Regions from separate parts of the Streptomyces sodiiphilus genome, predicted to be linked through region 1. Evidence: riboswitches for the same ligand, from Rfam matches in the RefSeq annotation. Region 1 holds a riboswitch; each other region holds the start of a gene.

Region 1 (4,391 bases):
AACGACCTGCCGTGGGCGCTGCGCGAACAGACCGGCTACGACCTGGACCGGCGGGACATCGCCGCCGACCAGAGCGCCCACCTGCACACCGACATCCCGCGCCTGCGGGCCGGCGGGGTGGGGGCGCAGTTCTGGTCGGTGTACGTGCGCACCGACCTCACCGGTGACGCCGCCGTCAGCTCCTGCCTGGAGCAGATCGACGTCGTCGGGCAGCTGCTGGACCGCTACCCGGACCACCTGCGGCGGGCGCTGACCGCCGACGACATGGAGGCGGCACGCGCCGAGGGCCGCATCGCCTCGCTGATGGGCGCCGAGGGCGGGCATTCCATCAACAACTCGCCGGCCACGCTGCGGGCGCTGTACCGCCTGGGCGTCCGGTACATGACGCTGACCCACAACGACACGATCGACTGGGCGGACTCGGCCACCGACGAGCCCCGGCACGGCGGCCTGTCGGAATTCGGCGAGGACATCGTGCGGGAGATGAACCGGCTCGGCATGCTGGTCGATCTCTCCCACGTGGCGGACACCACGATGCGGGACGCGCTGCGGGTGAGCGAAGCCCCGGTGATCTTCTCGCACTCCTCGGCCCGGGCGGTCTGCGACCATCCGCGCAACATCCCCGACGACGTCCTGGAGCGGCTGCCCGCCAACGGCGGGGTCGCGATGGCGACGTTCGTCCCGAAATTCGTGCTGCCCGAGGCCGTCGCCTGGACCAGGGCGGCGGACGCGGCCCTGGCCGAGCGTGGCTTCCACCCGCTGGACGGCTCCGGGGAGGCCCGCGCGGTGCAGCGCGCGTTCGAGCGGGAACATCCCCGGCCGGTGGCCACCGAGGCCACCGTCGCCGACCATCTGGACCACATGCGTGAGGTGGCCGGCATCGACCACATCGGCATCGGCGGGGACTTCGACGGCACCGCCTTCCTGCCCTCCGGGCTGGAGTCGGTGGCCGGCTACCCGAACCTGATCGCCGAGCTGCTGCGGCGCGGCTGGTCCGAGTCCGACCTGGCGAAGCTCACCTGGCACAACGCTGTCCGGGTGCTGCGGGACGCCGAGGCGGTGGCGGCGGATCCCGCGCAGCGCGCCCGTCCCCTGATGGCCTTCCCCGTCTCCGGCCCCGCCCACTGACCGGCGGCCCCTTTCGGGCCGCCGGGGCCGAGTCGAGGATCAAAACGGGCATCAGCGCCCATCTCGTGTGATAAGGCTTCAGCTTTTCGGCGGCCAGTGACCGACGTCACGGTGTAAACCGGGTGTCATGCCCTGGTGGGTGGGACATGACATGTCCCGTAAGGCGACTTCGCAGGCCGGGCCGCAAGTTGACGGTGTGTCGCGATGATGTCGCGCGGCTGCAGGTGGTGTCCCGAATGCGCTCGGTGACCGAAATGGCGGGGGAGTATTTCCGATCATGATCAGACTGTGCCCGCTTTCTTGTGTTGTCCCGATTGTTGTGCTTAACGTGCATGCCGTCGCCGCGCCTCCGCGGCGGCCCGCCACCGGACGCCGAATCCTGTCACCGGGTGGGGGACGCATGAGCACTTCCGTATGACAGGAGCGGGGGACCCACTTTCTGCCGGACGGCGCGGTCACGCGCGTACCGGCTCGGGGTGAAGCCGCCTGCCGGATCCGACGCCTTGCGCCGGGTCCGTCTGCGGCCGGGCACCTTTCCGGCCCGAACCCGACAGCTCACCTCGCAGGCGTCGGAGAGGAGCACACCTATGTCCGCACGCGGACGTCACCGTCGCCCCCGGGCGCGTCGCATATCCCGCATTTCCCTGATGCTCACCGCCGGCGGCGCCGGCGTGGCGCTTCCGCTGGTGGCCGCCGGCCAGGCGAACGCCGCCCCCGCCGTGGCCCCCGCCGCGGCGTTCGGCTCCGGTCCGGTGGTCTCCGCCGCGGCTCCGCAGGCCGCCGCGCCCCAGACCTTCGTGCAGACCGCCGCCCCCTCCACCGTCGCCGAGGAGAGCGGTTCCTACACCGTCGTCAGCGGGGACACCCTCTTCGGCATCGCCACCGCTCAGGAGGTCGAGGGCGGCTGGCAGGGCCTGTACGAGAGCAACCGCGAGGTCATCGGGGGCAACCCCGACCTGATCCACCCCGGCCAGGAGCTGTCCCTGGACGGCCAGGCGGTGCTGCCGCGGCAGAAGGCCGCGCCGAAGACCGAGCACAAGGCGAAGCCGAAGCACGCCAAGCCGAAGGCCGAGTCGAAGCCCGCGCCCAAGGCCGAGCCGAAGGCGGAGCAGCAGGAGAAGCCCGCGGCCTCCGCGCAGTCCTCGGCGCAGTCCTCCGCCGGCAGCGCGGCCGCCCCGGCGGCCCCCGCCGCCCCGGCCGCCACCGGCTTCACCGCCCCGGTCGCCGCCTCGCCGAGCACCGCCTACGGGGCCACCGGCTCGCTGTGGTCCAGCGGCTACCACACCGGCGTGGACTTCTCCGCTCCCTCCGGTGCCCAGGTGAAGGCCGTCACCAACGGCACGGTCGTCTCGGCCGGCTGGGGCGGTGCGTACGGCAACGAGGTCGTCATCCGGCACAACGACGGCCGCTACAGCCAGTACGCCCACCTGTCGGCGATCTCGGTCTCCGCCGGCCAGTCGGTCTCGGCCGGCCAGCAGATCGGTCTGGTCGGCTCGACCGGCAACAGCACGGGCCCGCACCTGCACTTCGAGGTGCGCACCGGCTCCGGCTACGGTTCGGACATCGACCCGCTGGCCTACCTGCGGGCCAACGGGGTCAGCATCTGACCTGACGGCGCCACGCGTCCTACGGGCCCTTCCCCGCCGCACGACGGGGAAGGGCCCGTAGGCCGTCCGGAGTGTCAGAACATGCGAGACAGTAACGCATACTGTCAGATCTTCATATGAATAATGCGTTTGCCGCACCCGCCCGCATCACACGGACAATCCTCCTCGTGCTCCTCGTGGCCCTGCTCCCTGTCACGGCCTGCACCGGCCACTCCGGTGCCGGCACCGGAGCCGGCGGTGCTCCACCCGGCGACGACCCGCCCCCCGTCGTGGAACCCAGGGAGTTCACCCTGGTCGCGACCGGCGACATCCTCCTGCACGAGCGGCTGTGGAACCAGGCCCGCGACGACGCCGCCCAATCCGGCGCGGGCCCCGAGGACTTCGCCCCGCAGCTCGCCAGGATCGCCCCTGTCGTCTCGGGCGCCGGCCTGGCCGTCTGTCACCTGGAGACCCCCCTCGCCCCCGAGGGCGGCCCCTACCGCGGCTACCCCATGTTCTCCGGCCCGCCCACCATCGTCCCCGCCCTCGTGAGCACCGGCTACGACGCCTGCACCACCGCCTCCAACCACACCTTCGACGCCGGGGCCGAAGGCGTGGACCGCACCCTGGACCTCCTGGACTCCGCCGGCCTCGCCCACGCCGGCTCCGCCCGCAGCCCTGAGGAGGCGGAACGGACCACCCTGATCGAGGCGGACACCCCGGCGGGGCCGGTCACCGTCGCACTCCTCTCCTACACCTACGGCTTCAACGGCATCCCGCACCCCGGCGGGGACGCCTGGCGCGGCAACCTCATCGACGAGGACCGCATCCTGACCGACGCCGCCCGTGCCCGGAAGGAGGGAGCGGAGTTCGTGGTCGCCGCGATGCACTGGGGCGACGAGTACCGGCACGAGCCGAACCAGGACCAGCTGGAGACCGCCCCGCGCCTGCTGGCCTCCCCCGACATCGACCTGCTGCTCGGCCACCACGCCCACGTCGTCCAGCCCGTCGAGCACATCGGCGGCAAGTGGGTCGTCTACGGCCTGGGCAACCTGATGTCCGCCCACCGCAAGCCGGGGCAGCCGCAGCAGGAGGGGCTGCTGGTGCGCTTCACCGTGACCGAGAACCGGGACGGCGGGGGGTTCACCACCACCGGCGCCGAGTACCTGCCGCTGCTGCAGACCGACGCCTTCCCGGTCGGGGTGGTCGATGTCGCCGCCGCGGTGCTCGACGGCGGCGACCCCGGAACCGCCGGGCCCGGAGAACTGGCCACAGCTCTGGAGCGCACCACCGACATCGTCGAGAGCCGCGGCGCGGCCGAGCACGGCCTCACCCTGCTGCGGGAGGTCAGCGACTGAGCCGCTGGTACCGGCGGACCGCCGGCGGAGCGAACACGGCGATCAGCAGCACCGGCCATACCACGGCCGGCACCAGCGGGTGCTGGGCGATCCACGACTCGCCGCCCGTGCCCGGGTTGCCGAACAGCTCCCTGGCGGCCGCCGCGGTGGACGACAGCGGGTTCCACTCCGCCACCGTGCCCAGCCACCCCGGCATCAGCTCCGGAGCCACGAACACGTTGGACACCGCCGTCAGCGGGAAGGCCAGAGGAAAGACGATCACGCCCACCAGGTCGGGGTCCGCCACCATCAGCCCCAGCCAGATGCCGACCCAGGTGAC
Region 2 (4,391 bases), on a different contig from region 1:
GGCAACGGGCTGCACGCGCTGTTCCGGAACCCCGCCCAGCGGGAGCTGCTGGAGCGCTCGCTGGAGGCGGGGGACGACCGTGTGCTGTCGGCCGCGGTGGAGGAGCTGCTGCGGTTCGACGGCCCGGTGGAGCTGGCGACCTGGCGGTTCGCGACCCAGCCGCTGGTCCTGGGCGGGTGCCGCATCGAGCCGGGGGACCCGGTGCTGGTGGTGCTGGCGTCGGCGGACCGGGACCCGGACCGGTTCGCCGACCCGGACCGGCTGGATCTGACGCGGCGGGACAATCCGCATCTGGGGTACGGGCACGGAATCCATTACTGCCTCGGCGCCCCCTTGGCCCGGCTGGAAGGGAAGACGGCGATTGCCACGCTGCTGCGGCGATTGCCCGGTGTCCGGCTTGCGGTGGATCCCGGCGATCTGCGGTGGCGTGGCGGTCTGATCATGCGTGGACTCCGGTCACTTCCGGTGGAATTCGACCCGGCGAAGGTGACGCAAAGTCAGTAGTGTGATCTCCGCGTGATATCGGTGGGACCGACTTGTGATGGGGCCGCGAAACGGGCTAGGTTCTGCCCTCAACCGCAACGTTGTTCGCATGAGAGGTCCGCACATGCTCTCCGGGAACGGCCGTCACCGTCGCCCTCGCCAGGCTCCCGCTTTTGTCGTCGCAGCAGGCGTCACCGGCGCCGGCCTCGCGATGCCACTGCTGGGGGCGGGTGCCGCCCAGGCGGTCACCGGGGAGACCTGGGATCTGGTCGCCGACTGCGAAAGTGACGGCGTGTGGAGCGCCGACACCGGCAACGGGTACTACGGCGGCCTGCAGTTGACGCTGGGAATGTGGGAGGAGTTCGGCGGTCTGGACTTCGCCGAGCGCCCCGACCTCGCCAGCCGCAGTCAGCAGATCACCGTGGCCGAGCGCATTCTCGCCGCCCAGGGCCCGCAGGCCTTTCCTACCTGCGCGGTCACCACGGGCCTGTGGCAGGAATCGCGCAAGGCCGCCGGAGGGGAAGGCGGGAAGGAGAGCCGGGAGCCGGGCGCGGATGAGGCCGACGGCACCGGGCGCGAGCCGGGAGAGCGGACCGGCGCGACCGGGCACGAGGGTGGCCAGGGGAACGGCCGGGAGCGGGCCGGCTCCGGCGCCGGGGAGACGCCGGAGGGGGCCGAGGCCGGAGACTCGGCGGACCGGCAGCGCGCCGGCGCCGGAGCCGGCGGCGCGCGGGACGGCCGGACCGGCGGCTCGACGGGCGAGGCCCCCGAGGAGCGCGAGGGGGAGGCGTGGGCCGGAGAAGAGGCCGGCGCCGGGGAACGGGGTCAGGAGGCCCCGGGCGGCAAGCACCGTGGCCTGCCGGACCCGCAGGAGGACGAGCGTGCCCAGGAGGCCGGATCGGGGCGCCACGCGGACCGTGGCCGGTCCCGGGAGCAGGCCGCCGACGCCTACGAGGTCCGGGCCGGCGACTCGCTGTCCCTGATCGCGGACCGGCAGGCGGTCCCGGGCGGCTGGCCTGCCCTCTATGAGCTGAACGAATCGGTCATCGGTGACAATCCAGACCATATCCTCCCGGGTCAGGAGCTGGACTTGGACGTCATGGCGCGTTAGGCCGTGAGCCACCGGAGGGATTTCCCTCTCGCGTAAGTGTGACCATCCTCTCGAACTTCCATGAGACTGTCCGGGTGGTCCGCACTGTCCGTTTAGTCCTTGACCTGCGAAGACATGTGATCGTTCCAGTCAAGCAGCGGCGTGTCGGTGATCTTCATCGTTCTTGAATCGTTAGGCGCGGTGTGCCTACTGTCCCTCTGCCCGCCAATGCGGGCACCGAGGGTCGAAACGCCGAATCCTGCCGCCGGCCCCGGAAGTCCGTCGTGCACCACCGCAGGCAGGAGCGGGGGACCCAGGTAAGTGCCGGTCCGGGCATCGCTGTCCGGAACGGCTTGGGGTGAAGCCGGAGCAGGAGAAACGTTCCGTCCGGCCGGGTAGCTCACACCCGAACCCGACAGCTCACCTCGCAGGCGTCGGTGAGAAGGAGCGTCATGCTCTTTTCGGGCAAGGGTCGCCACCGCCGTCCGTCCAAGCCGGCCCGTGTGGCCGTCGCGGCCGGAGTGACCGGCGCAGTCGTCGCACTTCCGATCGTGGGCGCGCAGAGCGCCCAGGCCGCCTCCGTGGAGACCTGGGACGCCGTCGCCCAGTGCGAGTCCACCGGCAACTGGTCCATCAACACCGGCAATGGCTACTACGGTGGCCTGCAGTTCTCCCAGTCCAGCTGGGAGGCCGCGGGTGGCACCCAGTACGCCTCGCGCGCCGACCTGGCCACCAAGGGCCAGCAGATCGCCACCGCCGAGAAGCTGCTCGCCATGCAGGGCCCGGGCGCCTGGCCGCACTGCGGCCAGAAGGCCGGGCTGTCCGCCGGCGGCCCGTCCGCCAATGTGGACGCCGGGAGCGGTCAGGGCGGTGCCGCGCCGCAGCAGCAGGCGGCCCCGGCGCAGCCCGAGCAGCAGCAGGCCCCGGCGCAGCCCAAGCAGCAGGCCCCGGCCCCGTCGGGTCAGGCCGGCCAGCAGTACGTGGTCGAGGCCGGCGACACCCTGGGCCGGATCGCCGATGCCCACGGCACCACCTGGCAGCAGGTGTACGAGGCCAACAAGTCCGTGGTCGGTGGCGACCCCGACCTGATCTTCCCCGGTCAGAAGCTCTCCCTCTGAGCCACGGCGACCCGTCCGGTGGAGGGCCCGCGCCACGGCGCGGTGCCCTCCACCGGGTTTTCTTCACCTTGTAAACAAAAAGATGGCATCTGCTCCGACCAGGGCGAATGCGGGCCGACGCCGTCCACGGGGCGAGCTGAGGAGACGTTCCGCGCCCCCGGCCGGTTAGGCTCAGGGGGCTGAAGACCGCTTCCCCGGCCCGGCCGGGCCGGCAATCGTCCCCTATGAAGGAGATGCTCGTGCCGTCCATCGACGTCGTCGTAGCCCGCGAGATCCTCGACTCGCGAGGCAACCCCACGGTCGAGGTCGAGGTCGGCCTCGACGACGGCAGCACCGGCCGCGCCGCGGTGCCCTCCGGTGCCTCCACCGGTGCCTTCGAGGCCCTGGAACTGCGTGACGGTGACAAGGCCCGTTACCTCGGCAAGGGCGTGGAGAAGGCCGTCCTGGCCGTCATCGAGCAGATCGGCCCGGAGCTGGTCGGGTACGACGCCACCGAGCAGCGCCTCATCGACCAGGCGATGTTCGACCTGGACGCCACCCCGGACAAGTCCTCGCTGGGCGCCAACGCCATCCTGGGCGTGTCGCTGGCCGTGGCCCACGCCGCGTCCGAGTCCCGCGACCTCCCGCTCTTCCGCTACCTGGGCGGCCCCAACGCGCACCTGCTGCCGGTCCCGATGATGAACATCCTCAACGGCGGCTCGCACGCGGACTCCAACGTGGACATCCAGGAGTTCATGATCGCCCCGATCGGCGCGGAGTCCTTCTCCGAGGCGGTTCGCTGGGGCGCGGAGGTCTACCACACGCTCAAGTCGGTGCTGAAGGAGCGCGGTCTGGCCACCGGCCTGGGCGACGAGGGCGGCTTCGCCCCCGACCTGGGCTCCAACCGCGAGGCGCTGGACCTGATCGTCGAGGCCATCACGAAGGCCGGCTACACCCCCGGCCAGGACATCGCGCTCGCGCTCGACGTGGCCGCCACCGAGTTCTACAGCGACGGTGTCTACACCTTCGAGGGATCGGCGCGCACCGCCGAGCAGATGACGGACTACTACGCGGAGCTGGCCGACGCCTACCCGCTGGTCTCCATCGAGGACCCGCTGAACGAGGAGGACTGGGAGGGCTGGCAGACCCTGACCGCCCGTCTCGGCGAGCGGCTGCAGATCGTCGGTGACGACCTGTTCGTGACCAACCCCGAGCGGCTGCAGCGCGGCATCGACAACGGCTCGGCCAACGCGCTGCTGGTGAAGGTCAATCAGATCGGCTCGCTCACCGAGACGCTGGACGCCGTCGAGCTTGCTCAGCGCAACGGCTTCAAGTGCATGATGTCGCACCGCTCCGGCGAGACCGAGGACGTCACCATCGCGGACCTTGCGGTCGCCACCAACTGCGGCCAGATCAAGACCGGTGCCCCGGCCCGCTCCGAGCGGGTGGCCAAGTACAACCAGCTGATGCGCATCGAGGAGATCCTCGACGACGCGGCGGTGTACGCCGGGCGCAGTGCGTTCCCGCGGTTCCAGGGCTGAGCCCACCGCGCGGCCGGGCGCGGTCCCGCACTGCCTGACGGCCCGTCGTCACCCGTATCCCCGGACACCCTCCCGTACGGTGTCCGGGGACAGGTGTCCGCGGACCGGGCCTTCTCGTGGGGCCCGGGGCCCGGGCGGGCGGAGCGAGGGAGGCGATGTGGCCGCGGAACGTGACCGGTT
Region 3 (4,391 bases), on a different contig from region 1:
CAGGATGCGCACACACGCGCTGTGGAACGTCATCACCCACATGGCGCTCGCACGGGGACCGACGAGCTCCTGGACCCGCTCCTTCATCTCGCCCGCGGCCTTGTTGGTGAAGGTGATCGCCAGGATCTGCCCGGGGTGCGCCCCGCGGGCCGACAGCAGGTACGCGATGCGGTGGGTGAGCACCCGGGTCTTGCCCGACCCGGCCCCGGCGACGATCAGCAGCGGCGCCCCGCTGTGGGTGACCGCGGCCCGCTGCTGCTCGTTCAGCCCCTCCAGCAGGGCCGCCGGGTCGGCGGGCGGCCGGGGCGCGCCGTTGCGGTAGTACGCGTCCCGCGGCGGCGCCGCGAAGTGCCGGCCGAAGAGGGCGTCGGCGTCCTCCCGCTCGGCCTCGCCCGGTCCGGGCGGAGGCGGCTCCTCACCCGCGGGTTCGAGGTCGGCCAGAACGCTGTCGTCGAAGAGGCTGCTCATTGTGCACCGAGTCTAGAACGCCCTGTCGGTCCCGGGCCCGGGCCTCCGTAGAATCCGGCTATGACCGAGCCCTCCCATGACCCCGCCCGAGCCGAGCCCCCTTACGCCGGTCTGCGTGCCTCGCACGCGGACCGTGAGGCGGTCGCCGAGCGGCTCCGGGAAGCAGCCGGCGACGGCCGGCTGGACCTGGACGAGCTGGAGAGCAGACTGGAGCGCGCGCTCACCGCCAAGACCTACGGGGAACTGGAACCGCTCACCGCCGACCTGCCCGCCCCCGGCGGGGCCGTGCCCGCGCTGCCCGGCCTGCCGGCCCCCGGGGACGAGAAGCCGCTGGTGATCAAGGCGGGCTGGGCCGGGGCCGCCAAGGATGGGGCCTGGCAGGTGGCCTCCCGCATCGTCGTGCACGGCTCGGTGGGCGGCGCGAAGCTCGACTTCACCCAGGCGCAGCTGGGCGGCCGGCGCCTGATCGAGATGCGGGTGAGCGCCGGGGTGGGCGGTGTGGTCGTCGTGGTCCCGCAGGGCTGGGAGGTACGGACGGACGACATCGACCCCGGGATGGGCGGCGTCAGCAACAAGGTCACCGATCCGGGGCAGCCCGGTGCCCCGGTTCTGCACATCAGCGGGGCGGCGGACATGGGCGGCGTGAAGGTGCGCCACCCCAACCGCTGGGAACGCCGCCGGCTGCGGCACTGCGCCTCCTGACCCCGGGACACGGGTTCCGGAGGCTCCGTTTCCGCCGCCGGGTGCGACCGCCCGGCGACGCTGCGTCCGGATAACGAATTGGTTTCGGGCATTTGGCACAGCGCCCTTCCCAAACCCGCCCGGGGGTGGCTAGCGTGCAGCGCCAGGTGGCTCGCTCCACTGCCGTCGAACCCGGCGGCACGGGCCGCCTCCGCCTAGTCCGGCCTGCGCCGGAGCCGGGGACCCACCCTCGTCCGCCCGTTGCCGGGCGGGCAGGTCCCACGCTGTCCCCCGGGACAGTGGGGGCTCGTCCCCCAGGGGCGAATCGGGCCGCATCGCGAGGTGCGACCCGTAGGGCAGCCTTCCGAAGCCCGAGCCCGACAGCTAACCCGGTCAGCGGTCCCGGAAGGAGAGACGGCCTTGGGTTCCCACCGCAAGCCGCGCACCGGACTGTTCGACTCGCCCGCCGCCCGACGGGGTGCCATGGGGGTCGGCGCCGCGGCCCTCGCCTCGGCGACCCTGCTGAGCCAGCACGCCTACGCCGACGACAACGATTCCCCGGCGGTCGAGGAGCAGCGGAACCGGGCGGACGCCGCCGCCGAGCGGGCCGCCGGCGTCAAGGAGCGCGTGGACGCGCTGTACCGGCAGGCCGGCACGGCGACCCAGGAGTACAACGCCGCCGACGAGGCCGTCACCGCCCAGCAGGAGAAGGCCGACGCGCTCCTGGACAAGGCGGCCGAGGCCGCGGAGCAGGTGAACGAGGCCCGGCGCGAGCTCGGGCAGTTCGCGGCGGCCCACTACCGCACCGGCGGCCTGGGAGAGACGGCGACACTGCTGCTCGCCGACGACCCGCAGAGCTACTTCGACACCCGGCGCACGCTGTCGCGGATGACCGAGCGCCAGCACCGGGCCCTCGACGACTACACCCAGCGGCAGGCCGAGGCGGCCGAGCAGCGCCGGGCGGCGGCCGGGGCGCTGGAGGAGCTGGAGGAGCGGCAGCGCGAGCTGCGGGAGAAGAAGGAAGAGGTCCAGGGCAAGCTCGGGGCCGCCCGCACCCTGCTGGCCGAGCTCACCGCCGAGGAGAAGAAGGAATTCGAGCGCCTCGAACGGCTGGAGGAGGAAGAGGCCGAGCGGCGGGCCGAGGCGGAGCGCCAGGAGCGCGAGGAGCGGGAGCGCCAGGAGCGCGAGCAGGCCGAGCGGGAACAGGCCGAGCGCGAGCAGGCCGGGGAGGACGGCTCCGGCCAGGGATCGGGAACCGGCACGGGCGGCGGTACCGGGGGCGGCACGGAAACCCCCGGCGACTCCACCGGCACCCGGGCCCAGCAGGTGATCGCCTTCGCGGAGGCCCAGATCGGCAAGCCCTACGTGTGGGGCGCCACCGGCCCGAACTCCTACGACTGCTCCGGGCTCACGCAGGCCGCCTGGCGGCAGGCCGGTGTGGAGCTGCCGCGGGTCACCTTCGACCAGGTCAACGTCGGCACCAAGGTCGCCAGGGCCGATCTGCGGCCCGGTGACCTGGTCTTCTTCTACTCCGACGTCAGCCATGTCGGGATCTACATCGGCGACGGCAAGATGATCCACGCCCCCAAGCCCGGTGACGTCGTCAAGGTCGAGTCGATCGACTACATGCCCTGGCACAGCGCCAACCGGGTCGGCTGACCCCGCCGCACGGGCCGGGACCCGGCCTCCGGGCCCGCACCCGGCGAGAAGCCGCGCCCGTCCCCACCGGGCGCGGCTTCCGCGTCAGTCCTCCGCGACGGCGGGCGCGCTCACCACAGGGTGGCGATGAAGATGTTGGCGATCGTCAGCAGGCCGATGGTGCCGAACACACCGGGCGGGACGCGCTCGTCGTCGCGCTTGAGGTAGGCCAGGGCGGTCAGCGCCACGAGCACGACGAGCTTCACCGTGATCTTGATGTGGTTGAGGTCCGCCCCGTCCGCCTCGTTGAGCCCGACCAGGATCAGCCCGGTCACCAGCATGGTGCCCGCGCCGTGCAGGATGGCGGGCACGATGCGGGCCTCTCCGGTGCGCATGGCCTTCATCTGGACGAGGAAGCCGCCCAGCAGGGCGCCGATGCCGATGATGTGCAGGGCGAGAAAGATGCCGATCAGAATGTCCATGGTGCGGAGGTTACTGGTCCGTCCCGGGCGGTCCGCAGGCACGTATGCTGGTCGGCAGGCACCGGTGAGCCCGGCCGGACGCGCGTCCGTCGCGCGGGACACGCCCCACGCCCCGGAACCCCAGGCGCGCACAGGAGTTCTCACACATGCCCACCCCCTCCTCCGCTTCCTCCTCCACGTCCTCGCGGAGGCGCTCGGTCACCGTGATGGCACTGGTCGTCGTGCTGGTCGGAGCGCTGGCGCTCGGCGGCCTGTCCGCGCTGGGCGGCGACCGCTCCGGCGACAGCGCCGCGACCGGTGACGGCCGGGGAGCGGACGAGGAGGGGCAGACGGTCCAGCCGCTGCCCGACGATCACCCGGTGCACGCCCTCGCCCGCCGCGACGGGGACGACCCGCTGGCCCGCGGGGACGCCGACGCCCCGATCGTGATGATCGCCTACATCGATTTCCAGTGCGCCCTGTGCGGCCGCCACGCCCGGGTCACCGAGCCGAAGCTGGTCGAGGAGTACGTGGAGAGCGGCGTCCTGCGGATCGAGTTCCGCAACTTCCCGGTCTTCGGCCCGGAGTCCGACACGGCGGCCCGCGCCGCCTGGGCTGCCGGGGAGCAGGGCATGTTCTGGGAGTTCTACACCGTCGCCTTCAGCGAGGACGCCCACCAGCACAGCGGCCGGTTCGACGAGGAGGGCGTCATGGAGATCGCCGAGGAGGCCGGGGTCACGGATCTGGACCGCTTCGCGGAGGACCTGGACTCCGAGGAGGCCGGCAAGGCCGTGGAGCGGGATGCCGAGGAGGGCTTCGGGCTGGGTGTCACCACCACCCCGGCGTTTCTGGTGAACGGCCACCCGCTGGTCGGAGCGCAGCCCGTGGAGACCTTCCGCGAGACCATCGACCAGCTCCTCGCCGCGCGGCGCTGAACGCGCTCTTCTGCCGCGGAGCCCCACCCGGCATCATGGAACCCGGAAACCTCCCGCTGTCACACGGACCCCACGCCATGAGGTGACATGCCCTCCCGACAGCCCGCCTCCCGCCCCGCCGGACCGGCGCCCGGCTCCCCCGGCCCTCGCGCCGGTCCGTCCGACGGAGGGATGCGCCGGGTGGCGACGGCCGCCTTCGCCGGCACGG

What was found. Region 1 has a riboswitch for cyclic di-AMP ahead of ABD299_RS17700 (M23 family metallopeptidase). Riboswitches for the same ligand answer to the same signal wherever they lie in the genome.
Region 2: another riboswitch for cyclic di-AMP. It lies ahead of ABD299_RS12715 (LysM peptidoglycan-binding domain-containing protein); the one in region 1 lies ahead of ABD299_RS17700 (M23 family metallopeptidase).
Region 3: another riboswitch for cyclic di-AMP. It lies ahead of ABD299_RS15870 (C40 family peptidase); the one in region 1 lies ahead of ABD299_RS17700 (M23 family metallopeptidase).

What each region holds. Positions count from the first base shown of each region.
Region 1 is NZ_BAAAMJ010000034.1:41,041-45,431, reverse strand. Features, by position in the region: gene ABD299_RS17705 (dipeptidase) at 1-1,128, shown strand, start outside; cyclic di-AMP (ydaO/yuaA leader) riboswitch at 1,489-1,712, shown strand; gene ABD299_RS17700 (M23 family metallopeptidase) at 1,776-2,735, shown strand; gene ABD299_RS17695 (CapA family protein) at 2,903-4,072, shown strand; gene ABD299_RS17690 (ABC transporter permease) at 4,062-4,391, opposite strand, start outside.
Region 2 is NZ_BAAAMJ010000026.1:137,904-142,294, forward strand. Features, by position in the region: gene ABD299_RS12705 (cytochrome P450 family protein) at 1-504, shown strand, start outside; gene ABD299_RS12710 (transglycosylase family protein) at 593-1,594, shown strand; cyclic di-AMP (ydaO/yuaA leader) riboswitch at 1,814-2,022, shown strand; gene ABD299_RS12715 (LysM peptidoglycan-binding domain-containing protein) at 2,026-2,691, shown strand; gene eno (phosphopyruvate hydratase) at 2,931-4,211, shown strand; gene ABD299_RS12725 (FtsB family cell division protein) at 4,369-4,391, shown strand, end outside.
Region 3 is NZ_BAAAMJ010000031.1:53,547-57,937, reverse strand. Features, by position in the region: gene pcrA (DNA helicase PcrA) at 1-468, opposite strand, end outside; gene ABD299_RS15875 (DUF1707 SHOCT-like domain-containing protein) at 529-1,170, shown strand; cyclic di-AMP (ydaO/yuaA leader) riboswitch at 1,422-1,563, shown strand; gene ABD299_RS15870 (C40 family peptidase) at 1,570-2,808, shown strand; gene ABD299_RS15865 (hypothetical protein) at 2,919-3,269, opposite strand; gene ABD299_RS15860 (DsbA family protein) at 3,416-4,183, shown strand; gene ABD299_RS15855 (MFS transporter) at 4,355-4,391, shown strand, end outside.